Linked DNA regions of Roseiflexus sp. RS-1. The protein of the gene in region 1 interacts with the protein of each later gene in a pairwise test. Links are inferred from orthologs where the notes say so. Each region holds a gene or a part of one and is shown on either strand. Other genes may lie near its edges.

Region 1 (6,726 bases):
GCTATCTGGTCGGTATGGTGCTGGCACTGATGCTGGCGCCGCAGATCGGCTGGCGCACGATCTTTTTCCTGACCGGCGGACTGGGCATTGTGGTTGCGGTTGTCATTCTGTTCGGCGTTCGCGAAATGCCGCGTGGTAAAGCGGAGCCAGAGTTTGAAGGCATGACCGAGATGGCGCGGTTCCGCTTCTCGTGGGCGGAAATGCGTGCTGTGCTGGGGAAGCGCACCATGTGGTTCGTCTTCCTGCAAGGGTTCGCAGGCGTCTTTCCGTGGAATGTGATCACCTACTGGTTCTTCACCTATCTGGCGCGCGAGCGCGGCTACGACGAAGGAAGCATTCTGCTGACGGTCGCGCCGGTTATTCTGATCCTGGCGAGCGGCAGTTTTATTGGCGGCGTTCTGGGTGATTGGGCATTCAAGCGCACGACGCGCGGGCGCATTCTGGTCTCCAGCGCGGGGGTCCTGATGGGGGCGATCTTTCTCTACCTGGCGATGCAAACGCCGGTGGAGGAGCGTACCACCTTCTTTGTACTGATGTGTGTGACGGCGCTCTTTATGCCGCTGTCGTCACCAAATGTCATTGCAACGGTGTACGATGTAACGGTGCCGGAAGTGCTCAGCACGGCGCAGGCATTCGAGTATTTCATCGAAAACAGCGGCGCGGCGCTTGCCCCGCTGCTCGCTGGCATCATCGCCGACATGTACGACCTGCAAACCGCGATTACGTGGATCTGCGTCACTGCCTGGATGCTCTGTTTTGTGTTCTACCTGGGTGCGTTGCGCTATATCGAACGCGATCACCATGCCCTGCGCGATGAGATGGCGCGTCGCGCGGCATCCTTCCGTCGGGCGTCGGCGTAGGGGTTGAAGGTTGGAAGGTTGAAGGTTGAGGGTTGAAGGTTGAAGGTTGAACGTTCAACCAGAACGATAACACCAGTATGGAGAAGTGTGTGACCATTCCCGACATCGTCCCATCAACTGCCGAAGCGGTGGCGCCTGCGGTGCAATCGGCGGGAACAGGCAGTGCAACCATTGACCGACCAGCGCTGCGTCGTCGGGTGATGGGTCTGGCGTTGCCCGCCATCGGCGAAAACCTCCTCCACACAGCGCTTGGCATTGCCGACACCATTCTGGTCGCCGGAATTGGCGTCGTTGCGCTGGCAGGCGTCGGCGCGGCGCTGAATGTGCTGTTCATCGTCATGGCAGCGCTGAGTTCGCTATCAGTCGGCGCGTCGGTGCTGGTAGCGCAGGCAATTGGTGCAGGCAATTCCTCGCGGGCGAGTCACGTCGCCGGTCAGGCGCTGCTGTGGGGAATTGTGCTATCGCTGCCGATCACCCTCGCCGGGTTGATCTTTGCGACACCAGTCGTGGCGCTGTACGGCATGGCGCCCGATGCCACTGCCGTTGCGGCGGAGTATCTGACGATCAGCGCGGCGAGCATCCCGGCACTGGCGCTCATGCTGATCGGCGGGAGCGTGTTGCGCGGCGCGGGTGACAGCCGCACACCCATGCTGGTGACAGCACTGGCAAATGTGCTGAACCTGATCGCCTCATGGGGGTTGATCTACGGGCATCTCGGCATGCCGGCGCTCGGTGTGGCTGGTAGCGCCTGGGGCACGCTGATCGCGCGCGTCGCAGGCGCTGCACTTTTCCTGGTGATCCTGCTGCGCACGAGCACCCGCTTGCGCGTTGGCGGTCCCGGAACCTGGCGACCGCGCTGGCGCACCGCGCGCGAGGTGCTCTGGCTTGGCGCGCCTGCGGCGCTGGAAGAGATCATCATCATCACATCGTTTGCCGCACTGACGCCGATTGTCGTCGGGTTGGGCACCGTGGCGCTTGCCGCACATCGCGTGGCGCTGAATGTCCTCTCGCTCTCGTTCATGCCGGGGATCGGGTTCAGCCTGGCGACGACTGCGCTGGTCGGGCAGGCGGTCGGCGCCGGGCGGATCGACGAAGCGCGCGCGGTGACAAATGTGGCGACGCGCTGGGCGATCATCTGGATGGGCGGGTTGGGGGTGCTGTTCATCCTGTTTGCGCCGCAGATGGTCGGCATATTCAGCGGCGACCCGCAGTTGATCGCCATTGGCGCTGCGGCAGTGCAGGTCGTCGCGCTGGCGCAGCCGTTGTGGGCGGGCACATTCGTTATTGGCGGCGCGCTACGCGGCATCGGCGACACCCGCACACCAATGGTCGTCTCTGGTATTCTGGGATGGGCAGCGGTCGGCATCGCGCTGCTGCTCGTGTATGTCTGGCCCGCGCTCTGGGCGGTATGGCTGGCGTACATCTTTACCGGTCCGCCGGAGATCGGAGTGTTGTGGCGCCTGTGGCGTCGTAAGGTGCGTTGAGGCGAAGGTTGAAGGTTGAAGGTTGAAGGTTGAAGGTTGAAGGTTGAACGTTCAACGTTGGACGTTATCTATTCGATTTCTGCCTTCATAGTTGTTATACAAAAAAACATATGTCATCTTTTCCTCCATACGTTCGCTGCATTGTTGCAAACGCCGACCCCATTGCCTGGCCCGTCGGCGGGCAGGGGTTTAACGAGTGCAGTTTCACTTCGCTCGCCAACGCACTCAACCTGTTGCATGGCGAGCCACGATTCACGAAGGATGAATTCATTCGTGAAGCAGGTCTGCTGTTTCAGCCAAAATTCGGCGGAACCCTGCCGCCGCTCAAGGCGCTGCAGCTGCGGCGACGCGGCTATGGCGCGCATTTCGGCAACCTTTCCCATACTGATGGCGAGCGCGTGTTGCGCGACCTGATCGACCGGGGCGTGCCGGTGATCGTCGATATCTATCCGGCGCTTCAGATGGGAAGATTACGCCTGTGGGGACAACACGCGACGGTGTTGGTGGGGTACAGCCTGCCATACCGGGATGCGTCTGGGGCGTTGCGGGAGGAGTACTATCTGGTGGATGCGCAGTGGCCCGATCTGGGACGCTTTGATCTGACGACGAATGATGTCGATCGGGACGGAGATAGCATCCCTGAACGCTATCCGGGCAACCGCACCCTCGAACGGCACGAGTTCATGCGCTTGTGGACCTCACGCAACTACTGCCCGGTCTTCCGCACCCCCGCCGAACATGATGCCTGGTACCGCGAAACGATGCGTCGTGCATCAGGGCTGCCGGTCATCGGTTGGATTGGTCAGCGCCTGTTGTTCGGCAGCGACGACCGCGTGAAAGAAGAGGCATAACGGGAATTCGGGGGAGAGCGAAAATATGACCCGCACATTGCCCGTTCGCGTGGTAAGATAAAACGGGTGGCATCATCCGATGTTGTCTGCTGATTGGCAAGAGAAGAGGGCGAGTGGCAACGCACATGCCTGCAGAAGTTTCGGTTCCGCTCACAACCACCATTCCGACGACGGAATATGTCGTCGTCACCGAAGACGAACTGGAACGTCCATACCGCGTCATCATCGAAAATGACGATGTGACGCCGATGGACTTTGTGGTGCTGATATTGCTGACCATCTTCGAACTGGGCTTCGAGCAATCAGTTGCCATTATGCTCGAAGCGCACCACAACGGACGAGCGCACGTTGTGACGCTGCCCTATGAAGAAGCGCAGCGTCGCGTCTACGAGGCGCACCACGCAGCGCGCGAAGCTGGCTATCCGCTGAGTTTCTACCTGGAGCCGGATGTGTGACCTCACTTCAGCGCTGCACCGCATTCGATACAGAACTTTGCCCCCGGTGTCACAGCGTGACCGCACTGCGGGCACGCGGCAGGGCGCAGCGACGCGCCACATTCGCTGCAAAACTTGGCGTTCTCCGGCACGCTGACGCCACAGCGCGGACAGGCTTTCATCGCTGCTGACTGCGCTGCTGGCGCCGCCGCTGGTTGCACTGCCGGTTGTGGCGGCGGTTGCGGCGACGGCGTTTGCTGCTGGAGCGCCTGACCCATCAGCGCTCCCAGGTTCATGCCTGCACCCAGTCCGATACCGGCGCCAACGGCGCTATCACCACCAGCGCGCGCTGCGTCCTGCAACGCCTCAGCCGCCTTGAAGCGCGTATAGTCGCCCAGACCGCCGAATGCCGCCACCCCGCCGACCTGATCGAGTCGCCGTTCCAGTTCTTCAGGCACACTGATCGTGTTGATGTAGAAGCGGGTCAACTGCAAGCCGAGTGCGGCAAAATCATCTTTCAACACCTCATACGCCATCTCGGAGAGTTCATCGTACTCGGTCGCCAGGTCGAGCACTGAGAGTTTGCGCTCACGCATCCGCTCGGCAATCACATCGGCGACGCGGGCAATGATTGAACTGCGCAGCTGCTCCTCGACATCCTGCACCGTCAGGCGTCCACGGGTGCCGACCACTGCGGTCAGCAGTCGGCGTGGTTCCGCCACCTGGATGATGAAGGTTCCAAACGCCCGCAAACGCACCATGCCGAACTGTGCGTCGCGCATCGGGATCGGTTGCGGCGTACCCCACTTCAGATCGGTGTGTTGATGCAGACTGACGAAGTAGACGTCGGCGCGAAACGGGCTTTTGCTGCCAAAAGGAAGTTTGATGAAGTCGATCAGCAGCGGAATGTTGTTACTCGTCAATGTATGCCGACCTGGAATGAGCATATCGAGGAAGCGCCCATCGCGTGCGAAGAAGGCAAGTTGCCCCTCACGCACAATACACTGCGATCCGAGGCGCAGTTCACCGTTGCCATCCGGCGGCACGCGCGCCACCAGCGTTTTGCCTGTGGGATCGACGAATTCAACAATGTCGAGCAGTGGCATAGGTGGTCTCCTGTTGCAAAGGTTGATGTATTGTTCATCGCCATGTACGTGCGTGGCGCCGTACCGTTGCGAATTATCTCATGATAATCTTACCCCAGAATGGAGAGTGTGAAGTGTGCAATTTAATGGCAATCGCGCAACCGTTCCTGCCTCGCCTGTCTCTTGCCTCTCGCAACCTTCAACCTTCAACCCGCAACCTTCAACCTTCAACCTTCACCCTCCCACGATCACCGTTCCCTCGACCGTATCATCGCCGAGCAACGCCCGCTTCAGCGACCCCGGCTTCGGACCAATCAGGTAAACCTGAAGCCCAGGAACTGTTTGCACCAGTTGCCACATGAGTTCGACTTTGCTGCGCATGCCGCCGGTGACATCCACACCGTGCGATCCACCGGCGCCCGCCAGCACGTTGGCGATGTTGCGCCGATCGATCCGCGCAATCCGCTCCGCCTGCGGGTTGATGCGCGGGTCGGCGGTGTACACCCCCGCCTCGCCGACCAGAACGATGCGCGCAGGGCGAAGGGTGGGCAGTGTCGCCAGATGCGCCAGCAGTTGCTCGGTTGAAATAATTGCGCTCCCCTGAACGTCGTCGAACGCAACATCACCATGAATGACAGGAACCATCCGGCGTTCCAGCGCACGCTCCAGAGAACCGGTTTCCCAGTGAACCAATCGCCCGCCACGCGCCAGCAGCGTTGTCGAGGGTTGCAACGCCAGCGCCGGAATGCCCGCCGCGAGCAGTTCGTCCACCACAATCCGGTTCAGGCGCAGTGCTGCGCCAGAGGTCAGCGCGAACCCCATCCAATCGTCGTCGGGCGCCAGACCGCGGTGGATGCCATACCGCTGCGCGTAGACGTGCCCGAACGAACCGCTGCCGTGCCCCACAATGACGCACAGATCACGCGCGGCGTCCAACGCCTGCCGCAGTTCCTCCGCCAACTGGCGAATAGTATCAATATCGGCGCGTTCCTGCTGTTGCTTGTCGGTGATGACCGAGCCGCCGAATTTAATGAAGACAATCATACGAACTGAGAAATGGTCAGGGGTTAAGGGTTAGAATGTTCCTTGCCTTTACCCTTCCCACCTTGCAACATGCAACCTTCAAACATGTCGCGGTCACAACGAAAACATCGCCAGGATCGCGACCGACGTCAGCCCCCACAGCACAATGCATGACGCCAGCGGGGTGTCTTTCAACACCAGATCGGCAGGACTGCCGCCGCCATCCTGCTTGTAGATCAGATAGAGATAGCGGAAAATGGCATAGACCACAAATGGAACCGTGATCATCATCACCGGGAATGGTTCATGCGGCAGGGTTTCAGCGGTCGCCGTAAAGAGGGTATAGGCGATGATCGTTGCCGACGTCACGATCGACATCATCTGGTCGAGGAGCGGCAACGAATATTCATCGAGGATTCTCCGGTGGGCGCCGGCGCCATTCTCCAGCAGCACGATCTCGGCGCGGCGTTTTGCCAATCCCAGAAAGAGCGCCAGCAACCCCATACAGATCAGCAACCACGGCGTAATGTTAATGTCGAGCACCATTGCGCCTGCCACAGCCCGGAGCACAAAGCCGGCGGCGATGGTGAAGATATCCATAATCACCACATGCTTGAAATAGAACGAATACGCCACGCCCTGCACCAGCGCATAGACCAGCAGCACTGCCGGGAAGTCGTAGTTATGACCGAACCACGCGACACTCCCGCCCGGCGGCGTGTAGGTGAGATCGAGCCACACGCTCAGCGGCGTCGCAACGATCACCAGCGCCGCTGCCGTGACTGCCGCTATCTGCGGACTCAGTCGCCCCGATGCGAGCGGTCGGTTGCGCTTCTTCGGGTGCGCCCGATCCTTCTCCATGTCAACCAGGTCGTTGAGCAGGTAAATGGCGCTGGCGACCATACAGAACAGAATGAACGCAGCGATAACCGTCAGCACTGCATCCGCCTGCATCCACAATCGTTGCTGCGAGAACACAATCGCCGCAA
Region 2 (6,897 bases), 1.8 Mb from region 1 along the record:
GCAGCCCCCGGCAACGACGGCGTCTTTATGTGGCTGTCGGACAGTTTCGGGCTGGCGAAGGGTGCGCCGAACCCGGAGCAGGCAAAGGCATGGCTGGCGCTCTGCGGTTCGCGTGAGGGGCAGGATGCCTTCAACCCGAAGAAGGGTTCGATCCCGGCGCGCACTGACGCCGATGTGAGCCTGTATGATGAATATCTGAAGTACTCGATCAAAGCCTTCGGCAGCGAGAAACTGGTTCCCAGCGTCGTGCATGGCGCTGCCGCTCCCGAAGCGTATATGACCGAGTACGGCAATGCGCTGAATGTCTTCGCCGGCGATCTCGATGTTGATGCCGTCGTGCAGGCATTGCAGGACGCCGCGAAAGACCTGAAGTAGTCCGAGGCGCCACAAAGCGCTTGCTTCGCGCAGGGGCGACCGAATCCGGCGCGCCCCTGCGTATAGCAGGCATCAACTGCACACCGATCACCTGAAAAAGGGGCGCGGGTGATTGCCTGGATTGTCACGTCACCCGTCCCATCGCAAACGATTATCTGGAAACCTGGAAGAACTCATCTCCGCCGGGCATCTCCAGGTTGAGCGCGTGAACGCTGCACGCAGGGGATATACACCGAAATACCGTCGCCATCCTCATCAATGAGAGGCACGAATGCGACAAGCCAAAACGCTCAGTGCGCATCCCGCCCGCCGGGTGCGCTGGATGAACCGTGATCGGGCGATTGCGCTCCTCATGATCGCCCCGTCGGCGCTGGCAATCGCCGTGTTCGTTTATGGATTCATCGGCTGGACCGCCTACATCTCGATGACCGACTGGCGGGGACTGGCGATGACCACGTCGTTCGTCGGGTTCGACAATTATCTGACGATCTTCAACACCGGTCGCTTCCAGACGAATATTCGGAACCTGATTGTTTTTACAATCTTCTTTCTGGCAGCCTGTCTGATCATCGGTTTGCTGCTCGCCGTGCTGATCGACTCGCGGGTGCGCTTCGAGGGATTCTTCCGCTCGGTGTACATTTTCCCGATGGCGCTCTCGTTCATCGTCACCGGCGTGGTCTGGCAGTGGTTGTTCGCACCCGGCAACTGGCCCAACGATCCGACCGGCATCAACCTGTTGTTCAAGCAATCGGGGTTGGATTTTCTCCAGGCAGCCTGGACAACGGATACCAGTGTTGTGCCGGGATGGCGCATCGAAGGATTGCGCACCCGGATAGGGATCCCCATGGCGATGATCCCGGTGGTTGTCGCGGCGGTCTGGCAGATGTCGGGGTTTGTGATGGCAATGTATCTGGCAGGGTTGCGCGGCATTCCAGAGGAGATCAAAGAAGCGGCGCGCGTTGATGGCGCAACCGAGTGGCAGGTGTTCCGTACTATCACCCTGCCGATGCTCCAACCGATCACGCTGAGCGCTGTGATCATTCTGGGGCATATTTCGCTGAAAATCTTCGACCTGATTGTGACGATGACCGGCGGTGCGCCCGGCAACAATACTGAAGTACCGGGATTGTATATGTATGAGATCACATTCAAAGCCAACAAGTTCGCCGAGGGAGCGGCGGTTGCGATGGTGATGCTGGTGGTCGTGGCGTTGCTGGTGGTGCCGTACCTGATCTACAACCGTCGGACAGAGGTGGAGCGATGAGCAGTGTTGCCATGCCCGCGCCGAAACGGCACCACATTCACTGGTCGCGGATGGTCGTCTACGGCGTGATGATTATCTTCCTGTTGTTCTTCCTGTTGCCGGTCTATCTGCTGCTGATTACCAGTTTCAAAAGTTTCGACCAGGTCAGCCTCAGTCGCATGTGGGAGTTGCCGACCGGCTTCTCGCTGGAGAGTTTCGACCGCGCCTGGAACGGCGGCGAGGGTGTGATTGGGATGCGCGGGAGTTTCTGGAACAGTGTGCAGCTGGTGGTTCCGGCGACGGTCATCTCGTGCATCCTGGGGTCGCTCAATGGGTATGTCCTGTCGAAATGGCGCTTTCCCGGTTCGGAAACCCTGTTTACGCTGATCCTCTTCGGCATGTTCATCCCCTACCAGAGCGTGCTGGTGCCGCTGGTCGAGGTGTTGCGCGAGATCCGGCTGTATGCCACCATTCCCGGTCTGATCCTGGTGCACGTGGTCTACGGCATTCCGATCACGACGCTGATCTTCCGGAATTACTATGCGACGGTGCCGAACGAACTTGTGGAAGCCGGGAAGATCGACGGCGCCGATTTCTTCCATATCTACCGCCACGTGATGCTGCCGCTCTCCGCACCGGGGTTCGTGGTGGTGGCGATCTGGCAGTTCACCTCGATCTGGAATGAGTTCCTGTTCGGTCTGATCATCACCAACGATCCGCAACTGCGCCCGGTGACCGTTGCGCTGCAAAATCTGTCCGGCAGTCAGTTCACGCAGTGGAATGTGCAGATGGCCGGGGCGTTGATGGTTGCGTTGCCGCCGCTGCTGGTCTACATTTTCCTTGGAAAGTACTTCCTGCGCGGCTTGCTGGCGGGGTCGTTGAAGGGGTAATATCGATATGAGCGCTCATACCTTAATACCCCGTGACAGACGACGCATCCTCCAGGTGACCCATCACCGTCTGATACACCGTCGTCAGCGGCACGCCACGTTCGCGCGCGATTCGGGCGCAATCTTCGTACTCCGGCGCTGCCCCACGACGCAACCCGTTTGAGCGACCGCCTGGTCGTGCTGGTGCTCCGGATTCCCGTGCGCTTTTGCCCCTCATCCCCCCCTGCCCTCTTCTCCCACACGGGGAGCAGGGGAAGGTTGGGCGTCCTGATGCCTGAAACGGGAGATGGCACGCAGGGGCTTCCCAAAAACCCACCCCTGTGAGGAAGCCTGGATGGGGTGTGCACTCCTAAGCCTGGACGTGCGCTTCGAGGAACCAGAGGTTCTTGTCGAGCATGCGCGACACTTCGGTGAAGAGGTCAGCAGTGTCGGCATCACCCGCTTCGGCGGCGGTATCAATGGCGCTTCGCACCATCCCCGCCAGGCGCCCGAACCGTTCTGCCAGCGCTTCGATATGCTGCGGTCCGTCTGTGATGTCGAGCGGGTATTCCGCGATGCTGGACGATGCCGCCACGATTCGTACCGTTCCCAGCGCAGTACCGCCAAGCGCCGTCACCCGTTCCGCCATGTCGTCGATGGCTTCCTCCAGGTCTTCCGCCAGTTTGTCGAAGAGTTCGTGGAGCGCGATGAACTGTAACCCTTTGACATTCCAGTGTGCCTGTTTTGTCTGGCTATACAGGTCGAACGCATCGGCGAGATGCTGGTTGAGCAGATTGATCATGCGACGCCGCGTTTCCGCAGGGATGCCAACGCGCGTCGGAAATGTCCGTGCTTCAGGCATACGGGTCCTCCTTTTTTGGGTGCGCTGAAAGCCACGGTGTCATTATACCATTCACAGGGTGATAATGCCCTGGCGCGCGCCGCGGTTGACCGCTTCGGTGCGGCTCGAAACACCGAGTTTGGCGAAGAGTGACGAAAGGTGAAACTTGACGGTGTGTTCGCTGATCTGCAATTTCTGTGCGATCTGTTTGTTCGATAACCCCTGACTCACCAGTTCGAGCACGTCGCGTTCACGCGCGGTCAACGGCTCGCCGACCGGTTCTGCTACCGATAACGGGCGACGGTGCAGCAGGCGCAACGCCAGTTCCGACGCGAAGACAATCAACCCTTGTGCGACTGCCTGGATCGCAGCGGCTAACTCCGCTGCACCTGCGTCGTGCGATAGCAGCCCCCACGCGGTCAGCGGCAGGCGGCGCAATACATCCGCCTGCCGCTCGTCGTCGCTCAGCAACAGCACTGCGTACCGTGGCTCCTCTCCCAGCGCCCGATCCGCCTCGGTCAGCACACTGTCATCTGCCGCCAGGATGACATCCGTATCGGGTGGAATGCTGGCGGGTGTGGTGAGCGATACGGTTTCGCCGACGATCTCGACGTTCGCTTCGGCGACCAGGGCGCGCAACCCGGCGCGCAACGCTGGCGTTGGGGCGACGATCAGGACGCGAATCATGGTGAAAAGCCTCCGGCGGGCTGATGAAGATTGAGAAATAAATCCGCTATTCCGCGCTAGCCGTCGGGCTGATGGAGATTGAGAAATAAATCCGCTATCCCGCGCTAGCCGTCGGGCTGAAGCCCTCGGCTATCCAGGGCGAAGCCCGCCTGCGCGGGCTAGACCGGATTATTTCTTCAACGACCATAAGCCCTGGCTAAGGTCGGGCAAGCCCTGCGGGCTGGATCAACCCCGCTTCTCCCGGCATATGGCAAGGATAGCTGAAACGCCAGCCCCGCAGGGGCTTCCATGCGCTCAGGGAGGGCTTGAGCCTGCACCCGCTGAGGAGGTTCAACCTCTATGAGAAATGCTATAATCTAAAGCGCTTTCGCGCACTATGATCCCGCGCCGGGCGTCACATCGATCACGCGAATGTCGCCAGCGCGCAGCAACCGGAGACGGAGCGTTCCATCCGTGTGCTGAAGCGCTCTGTGCAGGTCCTCCGGCTGCTCCAATGATACCGTATCGGCATGGAGCAGCAGGTCGCCCACCAGAATCCCCGCCTGCTCCGCCGGACTGCCTGGCTCGAGACTGACTACCAGCAAGCCTCTCGATCGTCCGTTCAGCACGCCTTCCGGTAATGGCAGTGATTGCACACCGACGCCAAGACGTGCGCGTCGCCCCTGGCTATCGTTCAACCACCGTTCGACGACGTGACTGGCGATGGCAACCGCCAGATCGCCGCCAAACACCATTGCGTTGATCCCGATCACCCTGCCGCGTGCGTCGAGCAGCGGTCCGCCCGAGTTGCCGGGCGCGAGCCGTACATCGGAACGGATGAACGCGACACGCTGTCCGTTGCGCGTCTCCGCCTCCCCCAGCCCACTGACGATACCGGCAGTCACCACCCATGGCTGTCCCCACGGATGACCAATCGCAAAGACCAGTTCACCAACCCGCAAACGCGACGAATCGCCAACCGATGCCGGTGGAAGGTCGTCTGCCGACGTGTGGAGCAGCGCCAGGTCGAGGTCCGGGTTACGCGCTGCAACCCTCACCGGCAGATCGCGCCCATCGAGCGTTTGCATGCGCAACCTGCCGCCCGTACCAGCAACGACGTGGTCGTTGGTCAGAACAACGCCGCCAGATTGCCAGACCACGCCGGTACCAACGCCTCTGCCTGCTCCGTGCAGATGCACGACGCTCCGCCGCGCGCGTTCGGCACGATCAGCGAAACCGGCAACAATATCCGGTGCACGATAGAACACCTGAGTCATGGAAGTCATGCGCCTTTCTGGTTTTCCCTATCAAGTAAAGACGCGAATGGGAAGGACATTCCCGGCTTCGCGTCTTCCGGATGTGACGATAGATCGCACAACGCTGCGACGTCTCGGAAATCCGGTCTACGACCCTTTGCGTTGTCCGATGGTCACCGTCAGCGTCATCAGCGCTCCGCCGCGAATAATCTCCGCCGGGACAGTCGCGCCGACGCGATCGCCGCTCAAAACTGCCTGCAAATCGTCGGTATCGTTCAGAACCACGCCATCGATCCCAACCAGAATGTCGCCGATGAGCAGTCCAGCCCGACTCGCCGGGCTGTCCGGCTCGACGCGCACGATCAGCAGCCCGCGTTCCTGGTTGCGCCCGGCGCGCTGCCCCGCCGGAATCGTAACCGGTTGGCTGCTGATGCCGAGAAAGCCACGGCGAACATGCCCCTGACTCGCCAGGGTGTGGGCGATGCGCCAGGCGAGCGGCGCGGGGAGCGCCAGCGCCACGCCGCCGATCAGCCCGGTTGTGAACAGCCCCAGCACCGCCCCGGTCGCATCGATCAGGGCGCCGCCCGAAAAACCGGGGTATGGTGTGGCATCGGTCTGGATCACCTGCTCGACCATGCCTCGTCGGGTGCGTAATGGACCGCCGACCGCGCTGACAATGCCCAGGCTCGCCATTGGTCCGCCCGGAGAGGGGCGCCCGACGGCGAGCACGAACTGACCGACGCGCGCCGGATCGAGCGCCTGCGCTGCGATCTCGCCGACCAGTGCATCGACCCGCAACAGCGCCAGGTCGCTGGTCTGGTCGCGACCGACCAGGCGCGCCGCCAGGGTGCGTCCATCATCGGTCTGGATCGTCAGGTCATCGTCGCGCTCCAGGACGTGGTCCGCCGTCAGAACCTGGTCGGCGGCAATAATGATACCGCTGGCAGGCTGGCGTTGTCTGCCGTTCACCATCACCAGCGAGCGACGGATACGTTCGACGGCGTCCGCCATCTGGTGTGAAAGTGCGCTGATTGGATCGGCGCCGGATGATGCAGTCATGGTATCCTCCTTCTGTAGCCTTGCGTGAATGATACCAGTGCGCGCGCCGCGCGGCATCGCCGGAATGCGCAGGATGCCACCTGGAAAAATGGGCAGGTGTCGGCGCTATAATTGCACTATTGTTCTTGCAGATAAGGAGGGTTGCATGGCGTTCTTCGATCTCTCGTTCGATGAGTTACAACGGTACCTTCCCCCGCGCGAGGAACCGCCCGATTTCGATGCATTCTGGCAGGCGACGCTCGAAGAAGCGCGCATGTATCCGCTCGATGTGCGTTTTGAGCCATACGATGCGGGGCTTACGACGGTTGAGACGTTCGATGTGACCTTTCGCGGCTACGGCGGACAGCCGATCAAGGGATGGCTGTTGCTGCCGCGCCACGCCTCTCATCCGCTTCCTGCCGTCGTCGAGTACATCGGGTACGGCGGCGGACGCGGCTTCCCGACCGACTGGTTGCTCTGGAGCGCGGCAGGATATGCGCACCTGGTGATGGACACCCGCGGTCAGGGAAGCGCCTGGCTCAAAGGCGATACGCCCGACCCGGAACCGGAAGGATCAAATCCCCATCACCCCGGCTTCATGACGCGCGG

What was found.
Region 2: the proteins of ROSERS_RS11575 (region 1) and dps interact in binary tests that used the Escherichia coli proteins (3 or more experiments, as listed by UniProt). The link is inferred for Roseiflexus sp. RS-1 from one-to-one orthologs.

What each region holds. Positions count from the first base shown.
Region 1 is NC_009523.1:2,763,303-2,770,028, forward strand. What follows is about bases 2,274-4,985. They hold ROSERS_RS11575 (ATP-dependent Clp protease adaptor ClpS), read left to right. Parts: upstream 2,274-3,320; coding sequence 3,321-3,650; downstream 3,651-4,985. Other genes in these bases: ROSERS_RS11565 (MATE family efflux transporter), read left to right, coding at 2,274-2,344; ROSERS_RS11570 (hypothetical protein), read left to right, coding at 2,455-3,195; ROSERS_RS11580 (SPFH domain-containing protein), read right to left, coding at 3,653-4,735; ROSERS_RS11585 (isopentenyl phosphate kinase), read right to left, coding at 4,949-4,985. Also shown: ROSERS_RS11560 (MFS transporter), read left to right, coding at 1-860; more of ROSERS_RS11565, read left to right, coding at 938-2,273; more of ROSERS_RS11585, read right to left, coding at 4,986-5,758; ROSERS_RS11590 (decaprenyl-phosphate phosphoribosyltransferase), read right to left, coding at 5,852-6,726. UniProt on the Escherichia coli protein: Involved in the modulation of the specificity of the ClpAP-mediated ATP-dependent protein degradation.
Region 2 is NC_009523.1:989,083-995,979, reverse strand. What follows is about bases 1,604-4,486. They hold dps (DNA starvation/stationary phase protection protein Dps), read right to left. Parts: upstream 3,350-4,486; coding sequence 2,858-3,349; downstream 1,604-2,857. Other genes in these bases: ROSERS_RS04140 (S1C family serine protease), read right to left, coding at 4,390-4,486; ROSERS_RS04145 (response regulator transcription factor), read right to left, coding at 3,401-4,015; ROSERS_RS04155 (carbohydrate ABC transporter permease), read left to right, coding at 1,636-2,508; ROSERS_RS04160 (carbohydrate ABC transporter permease), read left to right, coding at 1,604-1,639. In the rest of the region: ROSERS_RS04165 (ABC transporter substrate-binding protein), read left to right, coding at 1-375; more of ROSERS_RS04160, read left to right, coding at 647-1,603; more of ROSERS_RS04140, read right to left, coding at 4,487-5,280; ROSERS_RS04135 (S1C family serine protease), read right to left, coding at 5,398-6,309; ROSERS_RS04130 (acetylxylan esterase), read left to right, coding at 6,455-6,897.